DNA from 4 places in the Metabacillus sp. 113a genome. Region 4 is predicted to be linked to each of the others. Evidence: riboswitches for the same ligand, from Rfam matches in the RefSeq annotation. Region 4 holds a riboswitch; each other region holds the start of a gene.
The links. A riboswitch is a leader RNA that binds a small molecule or an ion and turns the genes downstream of it on or off. The one in region 4 is predicted to bind S-adenosylmethionine.
Positions count from the first base shown of each region.

Region 1: linked by a shared signal. The riboswitch ahead of ACQCVE_RS04040 (YezD family protein) and the one ahead of metK (methionine adenosyltransferase) in region 4 are both predicted to bind S-adenosylmethionine.
Region 2: linked by a shared signal. The riboswitch ahead of ACQCVE_RS09505 (methionine ABC transporter ATP-binding protein) and the one ahead of metK (methionine adenosyltransferase) in region 4 are both predicted to bind S-adenosylmethionine.
Region 3: linked by a shared signal. The riboswitch ahead of ACQCVE_RS17890 (methionine biosynthesis PLP-dependent protein) and the one ahead of metK (methionine adenosyltransferase) in region 4 are both predicted to bind S-adenosylmethionine.

Region 1 covers NZ_JBNILJ010000001.1:776,856-781,698, reverse strand. Annotated here, with positions in the region: gene ACQCVE_RS04065 (dihydroorotate dehydrogenase) at 1-327, shown strand, start outside; gene pyrF (orotidine-5'-phosphate decarboxylase) at 302-1,015, shown strand; gene pyrE (orotate phosphoribosyltransferase) at 1,012-1,641, shown strand; gene ACQCVE_RS04050 (hypothetical protein) at 1,853-2,128, opposite strand; gene ACQCVE_RS04045 (hypothetical protein) at 2,135-2,803, opposite strand; SAM riboswitch class I at 2,964-3,069, shown strand; gene ACQCVE_RS04040 (YezD family protein) at 3,236-3,349, shown strand; gene ACQCVE_RS04035 (phosphoadenylyl-sulfate reductase) at 3,559-4,260, shown strand; gene ACQCVE_RS04030 (anion permease) at 4,274-4,843, shown strand, end outside.
Region 2 covers NZ_JBNILJ010000004.1:254,080-258,922, forward strand. Annotated here, with positions in the region: gene ACQCVE_RS09490 (YusG family protein) at 1-100, shown strand, start outside; gene ACQCVE_RS09495 (toprim domain-containing protein) at 250-591, shown strand; gene ACQCVE_RS09500 (thioredoxin family protein) at 612-920, shown strand; SAM riboswitch class I at 1,133-1,245, shown strand; gene ACQCVE_RS09505 (methionine ABC transporter ATP-binding protein) at 1,334-2,359, shown strand; gene ACQCVE_RS09510 (methionine ABC transporter permease) at 2,352-3,020, shown strand; gene ACQCVE_RS09515 (MetQ/NlpA family ABC transporter substrate-binding protein) at 3,033-3,866, shown strand; gene ACQCVE_RS09520 (carboxymuconolactone decarboxylase family protein) at 4,024-4,392, shown strand; gene tnpB (IS200/IS605 family element RNA-guided endonuclease TnpB) at 4,753-4,843, shown strand, end outside.
Region 3 covers NZ_JBNILJ010000019.1:20,254-25,096, reverse strand. Annotated here, with positions in the region: gene ACQCVE_RS17900 (YjcG family protein) at 1-135, opposite strand, end outside; gene ACQCVE_RS17895 (esterase family protein) at 166-888, opposite strand; SAM riboswitch class I at 1,075-1,196, shown strand; gene ACQCVE_RS17890 (methionine biosynthesis PLP-dependent protein) at 1,283-2,407, shown strand; gene metC (cystathionine beta-lyase) at 2,415-3,581, shown strand; gene ACQCVE_RS17880 (DUF3953 domain-containing protein) at 3,681-3,806, opposite strand; gene ACQCVE_RS17875 (hypothetical protein) at 3,943-4,173, opposite strand; gene ACQCVE_RS17870 (hypothetical protein) at 4,314-4,523, opposite strand; gene ACQCVE_RS17865 (MFS transporter) at 4,644-4,843, opposite strand, start outside.
Region 4 covers NZ_JBNILJ010000003.1:326,952-331,794, forward strand. Annotated here, with positions in the region: gene ACQCVE_RS07830 (sensor histidine kinase) at 1-20, opposite strand, end outside; gene ACQCVE_RS07835 (response regulator transcription factor) at 17-712, opposite strand; gene metK (methionine adenosyltransferase) at 1,015-2,211, opposite strand; SAM riboswitch class I at 2,420-2,548, opposite strand; gene pckA (phosphoenolpyruvate carboxykinase (ATP)) at 3,113-4,699, shown strand.

The DNA.
Region 1 (4,843 bases), on a different contig from region 4:
GGCAAACCGGTTTTAGCCAACAAAACGGGCGGGCTCTCCGGACCGGCCATTAAGCCTGTAGCAATCCGGATGGTCCATGAAGTCAGCCGGGCTGTATCCATCCCGATTATTGGAATGGGGGGGATCCAGTCAGCAGAGGATGTCCTGGAGTTTCTGTATGCCGGAGCGAGTGCGGTTGCAGTAGGAACCGCCAACTTCGTCAATCCATTCATCTGTTCGGAAATCATTGATGCATTACCGGAAGTACTTGCCCGTTACGGATTCAGTCACATTAAAGAATGTATTGGAAGGAGCCATGACTATGCAGCCGGTTATCATCGCGCTTGATTTTGAGAACAAACTGGAAACAGACCGCTTTTTAAGCAGAATGGATCCGCAATCTTTTTATTTAAAAGCTGGAATGGAGCTGTTTTACAAGGAAGGCCCCGCAATAGTGGAGTGGCTGAAATCAAAAGGACATCAAGTCTTTCTTGATTTAAAGCTTCACGATATCCCAAACACTGTAAAAAAAGCAATGAAAGCTTTAGCCTCATTAGAGATTGATATGGTGAATGTCCATGCTGCCGGCGGTGTGAACATGATGGAAGCCGCCCTGGAAGGACTTGATTCAGGAACATCTTCCGGCCAAAAGCGGCCGATCCTCATTGGTGTAACACAGCTGACAAGCACATCCCAAAGAGTATTAAATAATGAGCTTCTCATCCATAGGGAAATGGATGAGACTGTTATTCATTACGCGGGCCTTGTAAAACAGGCAGGATTGGACGGGGTGGTTTGCAGTGTGTGGGAATCTGCGCAGGTGAAGGCATCGCTTGGGGAAGAATTTATAACCGTTACACCCGGTATTCGATTTGCCGGTGAGGCTCCTGCAGATCAAACCAGAATTGCCACTCCCGAAATTGCTCGCAGGAAGAACGTTACCAGTATGGTCGCCGGCAGAAGCATCACTGCAAAAAGTGAACCGATGCAAGCCTATAATCAGATGCTGAAAGAATGGGAGGGTGTTGTACAATGAAACACACGATAGCAAAATCTCTTCTGGACATTGGAGCTGTCACACTTAAGCCGAACGAACCGTTCGTATGGGCAAGCGGCATTGAATCTCCGATCTATTGTGATAACCGGCTTACATTATCCTATCCGCAAATAAGGAAAAGCATTGCAGAAGGCCTGGCTAATGTGATTCAGGAGCACTACCCGGATGCAACACTGATTGCCGGCACTGCGACAGCCGGCATCCCACATGCTGCACTTGTGAGTGATCTCCTCGGACTGCCGATGTGCTACGTCCGCGGGAGTGCCAAGGGGCACGGGAAGGGGAATCTGATTGAAGGACGGACCGGCAGCCATGACCGTGCGGTTGTTATCGAAGATCTGATCTCTACAGGAGGAAGCGCCATTCACGCGGTAAAAGCCCTTCGGGAAGCAGGAGCTGAAGTATTGGGTGTGGCAGCCATTTTCACCTATGGGTTTGATACCGCTGACAGCCATTTCAGTCATGACGGGATTTCTTATCAAACGTTAACGGATTACTCCACACTCATTCAAATTGCGGGGAGAGAAAACCTTATTCAAAAAGAAGATTTGGATAAGCTTGAAAAATGGCGGAAAAATCCGGCTGCTTCTGATTGGAGATCCTGAGCGCGTTTCTGAATATATTGATTTGTCTTGCTGTTTTTTGAGAGCCAGCTGAACGGAAAACCCCCATCACAAGGGGGTTTCTTTGTAAGTATCTTTCCATATTAAATAAATCAGAAAAACAAACCATATGCAATAGGGGAGAGAGCCTGGAATACGGACTAACTGGACAGCCCCTTTTTCCCATTTCCAAGGCACAATCAGAACGCCGAAATTATAAAAACCAGACAGAAAAGGTTAAAATCAGGCCGATCAGGCCGGCAGCTGTGAAGCTAAGGCGGAACCAGACCGGGATGCGGTGTTCAGGGATTGCTTTTGCGAGGGTGGACCAATACCATAAACCCGCGGCAGCGAATAACCGGAGTCCGCCTTCAGATGTGAACTTCATTTCGTTCAGCTCTGCCCGGCTCGACATCGATGAAAAAGCATAGGCGAATCCTAATGCGGAGAAAATATACCCGATTATAGAGAGGAGCGCTTTCCATGCCATTCTTCTTCAATCCCTTTCTTCAATCAGCATGGTCAGAAAAGATCCTAACCTATTTTCCGTTCTGCCGATAACATACGGAATGTTTGTTTTGAACAGCGGCCCCCCATATACAAACGAATGAAATTCCCCATTCTCACCGCACGGGTCTGCCCGTCCTTCCAGATCTTTTACAAAAGACTCATCATAGTGCCTTCCGAGAAAATCATAAGGGAGCCTGGCTCCATCTAAGCCAGAAATAACCGCCAAAAACCCATCCGATTGAAATTTTTTGGATAATCTGTCCGGCCGCTCTCCCCATAATGGAAAAATAGCCTTCATCCCATGCCGAGCTGTCAATTCTTCTCTGTATTTTTTTATATCTGCAAGAAAAAGGTCACCATAGGCTGCATGCAGGATTTTCTGATCTCTGCAAGTTTTAAGAAATTCTCCCATGCTTTTATCATATTCCTTATTAGAGGCGCCGGGGGGAATTTCAATGATGTGAAGCGGCAAATCCAGCTCCTCTGCCTGCTTTGCAATTAGACCTTTCGTAACACCGTGAAAGGGTACACGACCTGTAATGGAGTCCACTGCCGTAAATAATCCGCAAACTTGAATTTCTTGATTTTCAAGGAGTACTTGAAGCATCATGGCACTGTCTTTGCCGCCGCTCCAGGATACAATGGTTTTTTTCACACGAATCACCTCATATCCATAGTTTATCGTATCGTAAAGTTTTTTTTAACTTAAAAAAACCAGTCAATTCAAGCTTTGATTTAGTTTTGATAAAACCTACCCGAAAACTCGGGTTGACAATCGTTCGAATTGTGCTAAAATTTGAAATCAATACACATCATACTTATCCAGAGCGGTGGAGGGACCTGGCCCTGTGAAGCCCGGCAACCTGCTGAAAAGCAAGGTGCTAAATCCAGCAAAATGGAACCCATTTTGAGAGATAAGGGGAAAAACCTCACTAGTCTTTCTAAAATGGAAGGCTTTTTGCTGTTGATTTTAGGCGGTCCGGCTGCTGTCCGGTTACATGCCGTTTAATCAGCTTGAATGCTGTCAGAGCCTATTTTGTTAAAGGGAGTGCTGTCCGTGGGGGAGCAAGATCAGCTTGATCAAGTAATGGGAAAGCTAAAGGAAATGCTTCAAGCAATGAATTATGGATCGATTACCCTGATCATTCAAGATGGGAAAATCATTCAGCTTGAAAAAAATGAAAAAGTGAGATTGAAATAGAATAGGGATCACGATCGCTGACCAGACAAACTGGAGGCGGGACCTGCGCTGCGGCATAAATGTTTTATTATGCTTTGGTGCTGTCCCGCTTTTATTTTTTTACAAGAGACCTGCTTGTCCTGGGTGCTTACATGAGCACCCGGCCGGGCCATTGCGGCAGAAGCTGTTGGCTATAAAACCATTGTGTTTAGATTAAGAGAGGTGCAAACATGCTTACTTATGAGAACTGGACCGGCAGCTATCCGGATTTTGAAGATGAAGATCATTTGAAAGAAGCGCTGCACGTGCTGAGCTGGGCATACGGCCATTATGCGGACGAACTGGTGTATGCCTGCAGCTTTGGAATCGAAGGAATCGTCCTGATTGAACTAATATCCAGAATCAAAAAGAATGCAAGAATTGTTTTCCTGGATACAGAGGTACATTTCAAAGAAACGTATGAGCTAATTGACCGGATAAGGGCAAGGTATCCTGATTTAAACATTACGATGAAAAAACCTCCGTTAACGGTTGCGGAGCAGGCAGCAAAGCATGGAGATGAGCTTTGGAAAACCAATCCGAATGAATGCTGCAAAATCAGAAAAGTGCTCCCGCTAAGAGAAGTAATGAGCACCGAAAAAGCGTGGATTTCCGGCTTGAGAAGAGAGCAGTCTCCTTCCAGAAAAGATACAGAGTTTTTAAACAGGGACGGCAAATTTGAGAACATAAAAATATGTCCTCTCATCCATTGGACGTGGAAGGATGTCTGGCGTTTCGCCCATAAGAATGATCTGGATTACAATATGCTTCACGATCAGGGGTACCCGAGCATAGGCTGCAAGCCTTGTACACAGCCTGCTATTGATGTAAGTGACTGCAGGTCAGGACGATGGAATGGCACACAGAAAACCGAATGCGGCCTTCACGGGTGAGGAGTAAATGATAATGGAAGCTGCAGCAATTTTTTTAAGCTTATTTTTCGCCATGAATATCGGTGCGAGCGGAGCGGCTGCATCGATGGGAGTGGCTTATGGAACAGGGGCCATTCCCCGCAGGTTGGCAGCCCTTATTCTTTGCGGAATAGGTGTGATCCTCGGTGCTGTATTGGGCGGCGGAGAAGTAGTGAAGACGATCAGTTCAGGACTAATCCCCAAATCCGTGATTTCCATAGAAATTGTTCTTGTTATTATCGGAGCGGCAGCCATCTCTTTGTTCATGGCGAATTTAATGGGCATCCCGTTATCCACCAGTGAAGTTACGGTCGGAGCAGTAGTCGGGGTGGGGGTAGCCTTCCAGGCCCTTTATGTTCAATCCATCCTTGTTATCATGGCGTTTTGGGTCATTATTCCGGCGGCAGCTTTTTTTATCACCTATGCTGTTTGCAAAATGGCCAAACCGCTTTTCGCAAAGCTTGAGGCAAAGAGGGGGAGCTTGCTGATCTATCTCCTGATTGCGGCAGGATTCTTTGAAGCCTTTTCAGCTGGCATGAATAATGTAGCCAACGCTGTAGGACCG
Region 2 (4,843 bases), on a different contig from region 4:
GATTGAGGCATCACAAAACCGTTTTTTTCAAATGGCAGACGTTACACAGGAACCGGATCAGAAATATGTGGATTGCGATGATGAGAACGGCTGGTGTTAAGCATAAGGCAGTGGAGCCGTCCACTGCCTTATATGCTTTAGCAGCAGGCAGGCGCCGGTCTTTTGCATAGACCCTGTATCCTCCCGGCAGGAAACAACACAAGGAAAAGAGAATAAACTAAAGAAAGACAAAATGAACAGGTGATGGTCATGTCAGAGGCTGCTAAAATCATTATTGTTGAAGGGAAATCCGACAAGAAAAAAATACAGGAAGTCATTAACGAGCCTATAGAAATTATATGTACGAATGGAACAATCAGTCTCACCAAAATGGATGAACTAATTGATGAGTATTTTGAAAATGATGTGTATATATTGGTGGATACGGACGAAGCAGGAGAAAAACTGAGAAAACAATTTGTAAGAGAATTTCCGGAGGCTTCGCATTTATACATTGATAAAATGTATAAAGAAGTAGCTTCAGCACCAGAGCATCATATTGCTTCCGTACTGCTGAGTGCAAATATTGATGTTCAGGCGAAATATTTATAGCAGGGAGTTCTGGTTTTATCATGATTGAAGTAAATGAAAAGCAACTGTCTTCATTGATTGAAGAAGATCGCTTAATCTTGTATCTTTATACTCCTTTTTGCGGAACTTGCCAGCTCGCAAAAAGGATGCTTACGGTAGTGGATGAAACGGTACCGGAAACAGATATCCATATGGCAAATTTAAATTATTTGCCGGGATTCCCTGAACGCTGGGAAGTAGAGAGTGTTCCGTGCCTGCTTATTTTTGAAAAAGGGAAGCTTCACACTAGGCAGTACGCCTTTCAATCAGTGGAATTTTTATATAAGCTTATTAAACAGAACGGCGCATAACGCGGCGTTTCTATTCTATATATCCGTGTTATTTCCCCCGTAATCTCCATATTTCTCGGGAAATAAACAAGAGCCCGGCTGCAGCCGCGGGAAGAGGGAGAAAATTATTTGAAGATTTTACATTGACACACCCTTTTCCCCGTGATAAAATCACTCTCAGATCTGAAATATTTTTAAAATTTAAAACCATCATAATTTAATAATAGATTGTTCTCTTATAAAGAGAGGTGGAGGGAAGTGCCCTATGAAGCCCGGCAACCGTCAGTTTTATGACTGAAATTGGTGCCAATTCACTCAAAATGCGCTGCATTTTGAAAGATGAGAGAAAGGTAACCTTACGTTTAATGCCTTTCTGCTTGTCTACGCAGAAAGGCATTTTCTGTTTCAGATCGATGGAGAAAGAAGGTGGGAGCATGATCACATTAACAAACGTATCTAAAATTTATTCCGTCAAATCTGGAAACATCAAAGCTGTAGATAAGGTGAACCTTGAAGTGGAAAAAGGAGAAATCTTCGGGATCATCGGATACAGTGGTGCAGGAAAAAGCTCGCTCATCCGGCTCCTTAACGGGCTGGAAACACCGACAGAAGGCAGCATCGAAGTAGCGGGTAATAGAATTGGAGTTATTAAGGGGAGAAAGCTCCGAAAGGCAAGACAGAAAATCAGCATGATATTCCAGCACTTTAATCTTTTATGGTCCAGGACTGTAAGTGAGAACATAGCGTTCCCGCTTGAAATAGCAGGCTTCCCTGCAGCTGAAAGAAAAGAACGTGTTAAAGAGTTAATCCGGCTGGTCGGATTAGAGGGAAGGGAAAATGCTTACCCGGCCCAGCTCAGCGGCGGCCAAAAGCAGCGTGTAGGCATTGCCAGAGCGCTTGCCAATAACCCAAAAGTTCTTCTTTGTGATGAAGCAACCTCAGCCCTTGATCCGCAGACGACCGATTCAATCCTCGAGCTTCTCGTCGATATCAATCAAAGGCTTGGACTGACAATCGTCCTTATCACCCATGAAATGCATGTAATACGCAAGATCTGCCATAAAGTAGCTGTGATGGAGGAAGGTAAGATTGTGGAGGAGGGAGAGGTGCTTACTGTCTTCAGAAAGCCTCAGGTACCAATCACAAAACGATTTGTCCAGCAGGTGACAGAGCCCGAAGAAACAAGGGAGACCATCGCTCATCTCATTGACTCCTACCCTACCGGCCGGATTGTCCAGCTCACCTTTGTAGGGGATTCTACAGAGCAGCCGGTCGTTACCGGATTAATAAAAAATTACGACGTGAAAGTGAATATTCTTCAAGGAAAGATCTCGCAAACACAAAGCGGGGCATATGGAGCCCTGTTTCTCTACATAGATGGAGAAGAAACAGAAATGGATCGCGCTTTGCAATTTTTATATGATCATCATGTAGAAGTGGAGGTAGTTGCCCATGCTTGAGCAATTATTTCCGGAAGTCAAATGGGAAAATGTTTGGGAAGCAACTTTTGAAACGCTTTATATGACGGGAATTTCCGTGCTCGCTACGTTTATTCTGGGAATAATCCTTGGCTTGCTTTTATTCCTCACATCAAAAGGGAACATATGGGAAAACAGATTCGTGAATTTCATCATATCAGCTGCTGTGAACGTGTTCCGATCCATCCCTTTTATCCTTTTAATCATCTTGCTGATTCCATTTACAAAGGCTTTGGTGGGATCGATGCTCGGAGCAGAAGCAGCACTTCCAGCTTTAATTATAGGAGCAGCTCCATTCTACGCAAGAATGGTTGAAATTGGATTGCGGGAAATTGATAAAGGGGTCATTGAAGCAGCAAAATCTATGGGAGCTTCCACTTTTACGATTATTACAAAAGTTCTGCTTCCGGAATCGATGCCAGCCCTCGCTTCAGGTATTACCGTGACGGCAATCGCTTTAGTCGGCTACTCGGCTATGGCTGGAGTCATCGGTGCAGGGGGGCTGGGGGACCTTGCTTATCTGGAAGGCTTTCAGCGAAGCAACAGCCAAGTCACGTTAGTGGCCACCGTATTGATATTGATTATTGTATTTATCATCCAATTTATTGGAGATCAAATAACTAAAAGAATAGACAAACGCTAGGGGGAATTTTTAATGAAAAAATTATTATTAAGCTCAGTATTTGCAGTATCCGCTTTTGCTTTAGCGGCCTGCGGCACAGCCGGTTCCGGAGAAGCAGGCAGCAGTGAGAGCAGCAAGCTCATCGTTGGTGCATCTAACGTTCCGCATGCAGAAATTTTGGAAGAGGCAAAGCCTTTGCTTGAAGAACAAGGTGTAGAGCTTGAAATTAAAACCTTCCAGGACTACATCCTGCCTAACAAATCGCTTGCAGGGAAAGAGCTGGATGCGAACTACTTCCAGCACATCCCGTATCTTGAATCCCAAATGGCAGAAAATGAAGACTATGACTTTGTTAATGCAGGCGGGATCCACATTGAACCAATCGGTGTTTACTCAAAAAAATACAAATCACTTGAAGAGCTTCCAGAGGGTGCAACGATCATCATGAGCAATTCAGTTGCAGACCACGGCCGTATTCTTACTATGCTTGAAAGCGAAGGGTTAATTAAGCTGAATGAGGGAGTGGAAAAGACGACGGCAACTGTTGAAGATATTGCAGAAAACAGCAAAGACATCCAATTCAAAGCAGACGTTGAAGCCAGCCTTCTTCCGCAAATCTACAACAATGATGAAGGGGATGCAGTTCTAATCAATACGAACTATGCGATTGACGCCGGACTTAGCCCCCAAAACGATGCGATTGCACTTGAAGGCGCTGACTCTCCATATGTTAACATCATCGCTGTCAACAAAGGGGATGAAGGTAAAAAAGAAGTAAAAGCGCTTGTAGAAGTTCTTCACTCAGAAGAAATTCAAAAATTCATCGAAGAAAAATACGAGGGTGCAGTTGTACCGGTAGATAAGTAAAGACGAAAAAGAGCCCCATTTGGAGCTCTTTTTTACTATCTGAAAACAGACCAGTTAAGCCCGGTTTCCGATTGAAACGAGGTCAGAACTGAGTGTGCATGTCTCATATGTTTCGTGGCATACTAACTCTGACATTTATAAATGGGAGTGGAATAGGATGGAACATATGGAGCCGCGCAACTCAACAGAAGCCGCCCTGCACCAGTATAAGATGGGTCTGGGAGCCTTTACTCAAAAAATGCCCGACCTTGCACATCAGTATAATGCATTCACGGAAGCATGTTTTCAGGCAGGGGAGCTCTCCCAAAAGGACAAGCAGCTGATTGCTCTCGGAATCAGTCTATATTCACAGGATGAATATTGCATCATCTATCATACAAAGGGCTGCCTCGATCAGGGAGCAAGTGAAAAGGAAATTCTGGAGGCAATTGGCGTAACTGCAGCGTTTGGCGGCGGTGCAGCGATGAGCCAGGCAGTGACCCTTGTTCAGGAATGTATGACTGAGCTTAATCAGCTTAAACAATAAGACGATGGTGAAAAGAGCCCGGATTTTCGGCTCTTTTTTTAGCTTTGTTAAAGGGTGGTGCAGATTTTAACGGCTGTTGATTGGAGCGGAAGGCGCAAGATTTTATGCTTGAAAGCAGCGGGACAGGTGAGACACGGCAGCCGCGGAGCGAGGAGGAGGGTCAAAGCCCGTTTAAGGATAAGTGAACGCCTGCAGGCTGCAATTAACAGCTATGTTTTACAGAGCACTTTAATAAAAAATTTATCCTCTCTGGCGAGAAGACCCCCACTTCCTACGTAGTGTAAAGTGGGGGATGAATCGCTTTTTCACTTGAATAAAAGAACGTCAGTTCCCTATAATAGACAGAGGGGGTGAACTGTTTTGAAAACACACAAAGCCTATAAGTTTCGGATCTATCCAGACAAAGAACAGGAAATTCTTATCAACAAAACGATCGGGTGCTCCCGCTACG
Region 3 (4,843 bases), on a different contig from region 4:
ATCCGATGCTTCAAACGGAGTGCGCAGGGTCAAATGCGGCGGAATGAGCGCATAATGAGGGTCATAGCGTTTTCGGTAAGAATTCGCCAGATCTTGAAGTTTTTTTGCCGGGAATAAGACAATTCCGTATTTCATTCAGGTTCCCTCCATTAGTTGAATAGTAAATTAGAACATGGCCTTCAGCGCATCAGGAAGCAAAGGCTGCCAATGAGTCCATGTGTGGTCTCCATCAAATTCTTCATATGTGTAAGGAAATCCTTTTTTTTCGATCGCTTTTTGCAATTCACGATTCGGTTCGATAAAATTCTGCACCTCTCCGGCAGTGGTTTTTACTTCAGTTTCTCTTATGCCGACCTGATGGTAAATCGTCATTTCCGGTCCTGATGTAAAGGACGAAACGGCCTCAAGCACCTGTGCATCAACATAAGGAGACTGCATAATGATTTTGCCAAAAATGCTCGGATAATCGAGAGCTGTCATGAATCCGATCGTAGCTGCAAGCGAATCACCGATCAGGGCACGGCCCTGACCCACCTGATAGGTCGGAAATTCCCGGTCCAGAAAGGGAACCAGTTCATGAGCGAGAAAACGCTTGTAGGCAGCAAACTTCGCCCCTTCAGGATGGTATTTCTCTCTCCGGTCCTTAACGTTTTTATAAGGAATTCCCACGATAATTAAATTTTCAGCGTTTCCGGTTTCCAGAAGTGATTCATATTGGCGGGCAATCCGCCCAAGCCTGAAGTAATCCTGACCGTCCTGGGCAATCAGGACGCTGTATTTATAGAGCGGTGAAAAGCTTTTGGGCAGGTAGGTGAGTACTGTCAGCTCTTCATCTAATGCCTCTGAAAAAAAAGAAGATTCTTTAACGATTCCAGTTTGCTTCTCCACTTGTAAGTCCTCCAGATGAATGTAATACAAGCTAAAAATTCACTTTTGAATTCGCTTCCACTTATTTTATCACGATTCTGGAAAAAATGCCGTTTTCAAAAGAGCAGAAAAGAATGAATGAAAAGCTTGAAAAAATCATAGATATACGGTAAGGTTATAAAAAATTCATATATTTCCGACGATTTATTCTTATCCAGAGAGGTGGAGGGACTGGCCCTGCGAAACCTCAGCAACCGGTAGACACGCGAACGTGACTGCGTACCAAGGTGCTAAATCCAGCAAGCAACTCGGAGCTTGGGAGATAAGAGGAAGAAATGTTTAAGCGACAAGCCTTCTTCTTATTTCAGGAGAAGGCTTTTTTGTATTCTTTTATTAAAAGAAATGAGGGGATAATATGACAAAACATACAGAAACGATCCTGGCTCAAATAGGCAACCGCAGTGAACAGGCGACAGGCGCCGTCAATCCTCCGATTTACTTAACGACAGCCTATCGCCATGCAGGAATTGGAGAGTCGACGGGCTTTGATTACATACGGACGGGCAACCCGACGAGAGCAATCGCTGAGCATGCTGTTGCGGAGCTTGAAGGAGCAGATCAGGGCTTTGCTTTCAGCTCCGGGATGGGGGCGATTCAGACGATTATGGCTTTGTTTAAAACAGGTGATGATTTAATCGTTTCGTCGGACATCTATGGCGGAACGTACCGGCTTTTTGAGCAGGAATGGCGCAAATATGGATTAACGTTTCAATATGATTCATTTACAAACCTGGAGCATACTGAAGCGAGAATCCTCCCAAATACAAAAGCGATTTTTCTAGAAACGCCAACGAATCCGCTTATGCAGGAAGCGGATATAGCAGCGGTCGCACAAATGGCAAAAAAGCATGGACTGCTGCTGATTGTCGATAACACTTTTTATACACCGGTCATCCAGCAGCCGCTGAAAAGCGGAGCAGATATTGTCATTCACAGCGCAACCAAGTACTTGGGAGGGCATAACGACCTGCTCGCCGGAATTGTGGCAGCGAAAGGCGAAGAGCTCTGCAGGGAGCTTGCGTCCCACCATAATGCAATCGGAGCCGTTTTATCCCCTTTTGATTCCTGGCTCCTGATCAGGGGGTTGAAAACGCTGGCATTAAGAATGAGGCAGCACGAGCTCAATGCTGCAGAAGTGGCGAAATTTTTAGAGGAAAGTCCAGAGGTAACGGATGTCCTTTATCCGGGAAGAGGGGGCATGCTTTCCTTTCGAATCGCTAAAGAGGAGTGGATCAACCCCTTTTTGAAAAATTTGAACATCATCACGTTTGCAGAGAGTCTTGGCGGGGTTGAAAGTTTGATGACGTATCCGGCTACCCAGACGCATATGGATATACCAGAAGAAATACGTACGGCAAACGGTGTCTGTAACCGGCTTCTGCGCTTCTCGGTGGGAATAGAGCACGCAGAAGATATCAAAGCGGATTTGAAGCAGGCATTCGAGGCTGTTAAGGAGGCGGAAAAAATTGAGCAATACTGATTGGTCAATGCAAACGAAGCTGCTGCACAACAGCCATAAAACAGATAAGGAAACGGGAGGAGTCAGCGTTCCCGTTCACCTGTCCTCCACTTTTCATCAGACTGATTTTGATCAGTTCGGGAAATATGATTATGCACGTTCAGGCAACCCGACAAGGGAAGTGCTCGAGAGGGCAATTGCTGATTTGGAAGGCGGTGCAAGAGGATTTGCTTTTTCCTCCGGAATGAGTGCGATCTCGACTGCCTTTCTTTTATTATCAAAAGGGGATCATGTTCTGGTGACTGAAGATGTATACGGAGGCACGTACCGGATGGTAACGGAGGTCCTGAGCAGATTTGGCATTGAATATACATTCGTGGACATGACGGATCTTCACAACGTTGCATCCAAAATCCGTCCAAATACAAAAGTGATCTATTTGGAAACCCCTTCTAATCCGCTTTTAAAAATTACAGATATCCAAGGGATGGTAAAACTTGCAAAAGCGAATGGGTGTCTTACTTTCCTGGACAATACGTTTTTAACCCCTGCACTGCAGCGTCCTCTTCAATTGGGGGTAGACGTTGTCCTTCACAGCGCAACAAAGTTTTTAGCCGGGCACAGTGATGTAGTAGCCGGACTTGCCGCAGTCAAAGATGAAGAATTGGGAAATCAGCTTTACAAGCTGCAGAATTCATTCGGGGCAATTTTAGGTGCACAGGATTCCTGGCTGGTGCTAAGAGGGCTCAAAACCCTTCATGTCAGGCTAAAACAGTCAACCGAATCCGCCCATAAGCTTGCTGCGTTTCTTTCTAAGCACCCTGCAGTAGAGGAAGTATATTATCCAGGCTTATCCTATCATCCGGGCTGGTCGGTGCAGCGTTATCAGGCAGAAGGGCCGGGAGCGGTGCTATCGTTCAAGTTATCGGATGAGGACGCGGTTAGAAAGCTCGTTCATCATGTGCAGCTCCCGGTGTTTGCAGTGAGTCTCGGAGCGGTGGAAACCATCCTCTCCTACCCGGCTAAGATGTCTCATGCGGCTATGCCCAGAGAAGAACGCTATGCAAGAGGAATTACAGACGGCCTGCTGAGAGTCAGTGTAGGCCTGGAAAAAGCAGAGGATTTAATCATGGACTTTAAGGCAGCCCTTGACCAGCTTCCAAAGACGAAGCCGCTGCAGTATGCAAGGTTATAAGTGAGGTTTTTAAGCATCAAATTCAGAAGGGTCTGCTGCAAAAACAATAGCTTGAGAGGGAGGGGATTGGCATAAAGTCGATCCCCTAACTGCTCAGGATCAAAAATAACTGGCTTGGACCAACACCCCAAAAACAAAGAGTGATACGGCAAAAAGCACAACGGCCATTGGGATCCTTTTGCTTTTGTACTCTCTAAGTCCCATCACAATTAAAAGCAGACCCATTAGGAGCATGGAAAGATCCAAAAGGGCAAAATCATCAGATAAGAAAATATATACACTTAGAACCAGGATAAGGAGCGACAGGAGCACCTGGAACATTTTTAATATAGCGGTTCAATCCCTTCTTTTTTTGATGAAATTATCCGATATACACTTGAAACGATGAAAGGATGATAAAGGCAGAAGCACAGAGCTGGATATACCCCAATACTTTTTTCTCCTGATTGATGTCTTCGAATGCCCTTGTAAGGAGAAAGGCTCCCAAAGAGAAAATCATCATCCCTTGAAAAGCAAAATTCTGCGATAGAAGATTATACGCAGCAAGCAGGAGTGTCAGAGCAAAGAAAAACCACTTAAGGATACTGAACACGATTTTATCCCTCCATATTTTTCTAAATTATAGCATGTGAGGGCTTTCCTGCTTAAAGATCCGTTAGCTGGAAGAGGATTTGAAGTCAAAAAAAGTGCCGTTTCTTTTATGAGAAATCGGCACTTTGTGAAGTTTGCACGTTATCGTGATGCTTTTGGGGGCTGGCATACATCGCACTTACGCTGGTTGTTGTTCTTGAATTTGGTAAAGGTTTTTTCAAATTGGCTGCCGCATGCACATTGGAATAGCAGCTTTTGAGAGAAACCATGATATTCCGCAGTCAGAAGCTTGCTTTCAGAATTTTTCCTTACAAATTCGCTGATTGTGCCAATCGTCCATCGTTTGTTCATTCGCATACACCTCTATTATTATTCGAAATGCGAAGATTTTTCTTTGCATCCGTTTGTTTAACATTGAGTGGTTTAGTATAACACGGTGTATGTCTGAATGAAATAGGGAACCATTTGAATTTAGTTTGCCCCTTCTTCTGCAGCATACATTGCTTTTGTGGCCGCAGAGGGCGGCTTCATCACTGCTGCCAGAAGAAGAATGGAAAGAAGAATCATTGCGGAGGCTCCCGAGACGATCACAGCCCTAAGCGGAAACCAGTCCCCGGAAATTCCGATCCCAAGAACACAAACGATTTGAAAAAGGGAAATTAACAATCCAA
Region 4 (4,843 bases):
AACAGCGTTCTGATTCTCATAAGATGGAACGCTCCAGCTTGTAGCCAATTCCCCAAACCGTCTTAATAAATTGCGGTTCTGCCGGATTTTTTTCCAGTTTTTCTCTCAGTCTTCTGATGTGAACATTCACCGTGTTCCCATCTCCTGAGAAATCGTATCCCCACACCTTCTGAAGCAGCTGGGATCTTGAAAACACTTGGGAGGGATGACTCGCCAGCAGCCATAGGACATCAAATTCCTTAGCAGTCATTTCCACAAGAACCTCACCTGACTTTACTTCTCTTGCAGATGAATCAATGGTAATCGTTCCGAACGTAATAAAATTCGTTTCAGGCCTCTTACCTTTTGAAACCCGTCTAAGCATGTTCTTTACCCGTAAAACAAGTTCTCTCGGACTGAAGGGCTTTGTCAGATAATCATCTGCTCCCAACGTGAGGCCCAGAATTCGGTCTCTTTCCTGACCAAGGGCTGTCAGCATGATAATTGGGACATCCTCATCCTCCGCCCTGATTTCTTCTGCTGCAATCCACCCGTCTTTTCCGGGCATCATCAGATCCAGAATGATTAAGTCCGGCCGGCCCGAACGCCACTTTTCTACCGCTTCATATCCATTTACTGCTGATTCCACCATGTATCCTTCCCGCTCCAAATACCGTCTGCATACATCAAGGATGGATGGTTCATCATCAACAAGCAAAACCTTCTGCATCAATCCCGGCTCCTTTTACGATCTTTCCTATAACTATATCCCAGCATCGGCATTATGGGTACTAATCATGCTCTCGGCTGTATGAATAGAGTACCCGCTGAAAATTATAAAAGAATAAGCAAAAGATTAAATTTCTATGAATTAATTTTCGAAAAGATCCGCTCCCTAAGAAAACGGATGAAAGCGTAAAAAAGATCAATGCAAAAATTGGCAGCAAAAAGGCCCGAAACCAATTGGTTCCGGGCCTTGCTTTTCGGTTCAGGATCAATGAAGCACTAAATCAGATGCAGGCCCATTTATACCTTCTATGAAAGAATGGTACGAAGCGCTTCTGCTTTGTCTGTCTGCTCCCAAGGCAGTTCTACATCTGTACGTCCAAAGTGGCCGTAAGCTGCAGTTTGTTTGTAGATTGGACGGCGAAGATCAAGCATTTTGATAATCCCTGCCGGCCGAAGATCAAAGTTTTGGCGCACTGCGTCAACTAGAGCTTCTTCACTTGCTTTGCCTGTGCTGAATGTATTGATCGAAATGGACACAGGCTGGGCAACACCGATCGCATAGGCAAGCTGGACTTCACATTTCTCTGCAAGGCCTGCTGCTACAATGTTTTTAGCCACATAACGGGCAGCATAAGCAGCAGAGCGGTCAACCTTCGTCGCGTCCTTACCGGAAAACGCACCGCCGCCGTGGCGTGCATAACCGCCATACGTATCAACAATGATTTTACGTCCAGTCAAACCAGCATCACCTTGAGGTCCGCCAATAACAAAACGGCCTGTCGGATTTATGAAGTATTTGGTGTTTTCATCGATAAGTTCAGCAGGAACCACCGGCTTAATCACATGCTCTTTCAGGTTGCGCTGAATCTGCTCCAAAGAAATTTCCGGGTGATGCTGGGTGGAAATAACAATGGTATCAACGCGAACCGGTTTATCGTTCTCGTCATACTCAACTGTTACTTGCGTCTTTCCATCCGGGCGAAGGTAAGGCAGAATTTCTTCCTTACGCACTTCTGCCAATCGGCGGGAAAGCTTATGTGCAAGAGAGATTGGAAGAGGCATAAGTTCTTTTGTCTCATTGCACGCAAATCCGAACATCAAACCCTGGTCCCCAGCACCAATTGCATCAATTTCCTCATCTGTCATGGTTCCTTCACGGGCTTCAAGTGCCTGATCGACACCCATTGCAATATCTGCAGACTGCTCATCAATGGATGTAAGCACTGCACACGTTTCAGCATCAAAACCATACTTGGCCCGTGTATAGCCGATATCTTTAACTGTTTCACGGACAATTTTCGGAATATCGACGTAAGTTGAAGTTGTAATTTCTCCAGCAACCAGGACAAGACCGGTTGTTACGGATGTTTCGCAGGCAACACGTGCATTCGGATCGTTAGCAAGAATCGCATCCAGGATTGAATCGGAGATTTGGTCACAAATTTTATCCGGGTGTCCCTCCGTTACGGATTCTGAAGTGAATAGATGGCGTTTAACTGACAATGTAATTCCTCCTCTGAATTTTCGGCTGTTCTATTGGCAAGGTTCAGTTATGTACTTCCCCTCTTTGTTTGAGACGGAACTCGTTCCCTTTTCTTATCTTTAGCTTTATGTTAAGAATCTTTCCCTATAAAATCGGAAAAAGATTCCAGACTGCATAAAAAAACCCTTCCTTCTTAATAGAGGAAAGGAGTTATTATTCAGCCTTTCACTCTTATCGCTCAAGGACTACAGCCTTGCGTCAGGTTAGCACCTTTGCATGAGAGAAAACCGAAGTCTTCCGACCTTGCAGGTTGCTGGGCTTCATAGGGCCTGTCCCTCCGCCAGCTCGGGATAAGAGAATCCGTTCAAGGACATATAATACCTCAATTTTCCCGTAAATGTCAACAAAAACTGAAAGGATGTTTTTGAACGAAAAAGCATTTTTGTATGCGCTCTCCCTTAAAACAGAGGTATAATGTTGGTAGAGCTGGACATGGTATGGAATTGAGAGCCATTTCCCGCCTTATCCGGGAGGACTGGCTGCGGATGCCGGCCCGCGAACCTCCGTCCAACAGCTTGACTGGATTTCGGCATATTTTTGCAAACGCATTCAATACCCGGCTGGCGGTACAGGCTTTAAGCGGGTAAATGCCCTTGTCGAAGCGCTCCGCCGGATTTACGGACGCTGCAATCAGCTTCATCTTGTTTACGGGCGGGGACGGCACGGTTTCGAGCGGTTCCTTAATCTATTTTTTCATGACCATACAAGTTCAGCCAGCTCCGCTAAACATTCATTTTTCAGCTGAGCACTGGCATTTCGTAAGGTGGAGCGTAAAATACATTAATTAGTATAGACTATTACCTTAAATGTGTTATACTAATTATAGAAATGACTTTATTACGAGCAAAGGAAGGTATGGGGATGAATTCACTTGCCGCAACAAACGAGCTTTCGCTTTTACTTGAAGGGGAAAATGTTTCATTAAACTTATCAGTACCGCAGCTAGTTGAAAAAATTCTGTCAAGGAACGAAGCCGTTTTAACATCAACCGGTGCCATCCGCGCAACGACCGGTGCCTATACAGGCCGTTCGCCTAAAGATAAATTTATTGTTAAGGAAACGAGCGTTGAAAACAAAATTGATTGGGGCGCTGTTAATCAGCCTATTTCAAGCGATGCTTTTGAAAAGCTTTACCAGAAGGTCCTTTCATACTTAAAACAGCAGAATGAATTGTTTGTTTTTGATGGATATGCCGGAGCCGATGAAAGATACCGTCTGCCCATCAAAGTGGTGAACGAATATGCATGGCATAATCTTTTTGCGAATCAGCTTTTCATAAGACCGGATGGTAAACCGGATCACTCGGGCACGGAGCCCTTCACCATTGTATCTGCTCCAAATTTCAAAGCGGATCCGGCTTTAGACGGCACCAATTCAGAAACCTTCATCATCATTTCCTTCGAAAAAAGAACCATCTTAATTGGTGGAACGGAATATGCCGGAGAAATGAAAAAATCAATTTTTTCCATTATGAATTACTTGCTCCCTGAGTCTGGAATTTTCCCGATGCACTGTTCTGCTAATGTTGGCAGGGAAGGGGACGTAGCATTGTTTTTCGGACTTTCCGGAACAGGCAAAACGACTTTGTCAGCGGATCCGAAACGGAAGCTTATTGGAGATGATGAGCATGGCTGGTCTTCTAGCGGAGTATTTAATATCGAAGGCGGATGCTATGCAAAATGCATTAATCTCTCAGAGGAAAAAGAGCCGCAGATCTTTAATGCGATTCGTTTTGGGTCGGTTCTTGAAAACGTAGTGGTCGATGAAACGACGAGAGAGCCTGATTACGATCATGCTTTTTATACTGAGAATACGAGAGCCGCATATTCACTGGATGCAATGGAGAACATTATTCTCCCAAGTATTGCAGGTCATCCGGATACCATTGTTTTCCTGACAGCGGATGCCTTTGGAGTACTGCCTCCGATCAGCAAGCTGACGAAAGAACAAGCCATGTACCATTTCTTAAGCGGATACACAAGCAAGCTGGCAGGCACGGAACGCGGCATTACCTCGCCGCAGGCAACTTTCTCAACCTGTTTCGGATCACCTTTTCTCCCGCTTCCTGCTCAAGCTTATGCGGAAATGCTCGGACAGAAAATTGAAGCGCACAATGCGGACGTGTATTTAGTCAACACAGGATGGACGGGTGGCGAGTATGGTACCGGCAAAAGAATGAAGCTTGAATATACTAGAGCAATGGTTCAGGCGGCGCTGGAAGGAGAACTGGCTTCCTCTGAAATGTTGATGGATGACATTTTTGGGCTGCGCATTCCGGCTCATGTTCCAGGCGTACCGGATGAGGTACTCATTCCTTCCAGAACGTGGTCAGACAAAGAAGCTTATAAAATGAAAGCAAGACAGCTCGCAGAGAAGTTCAAGCATAATTTCACGAAATTCACTTCCGTCAGACAGGAGATCTCTGATCTGGGAGGTCCTCTCGTTTAAAAATTGATAAGTGATTCCCCTTGTACGCTTCACAGCGTTTAGAGGGGAATTTTTTTTAGGGGCAGATTAATCCCTGCATGCGTCTAAGTCGGCTGCAGCATAGCATCCTGCTTTAACATATGACTCAAGGAAAATTTGCCTTTC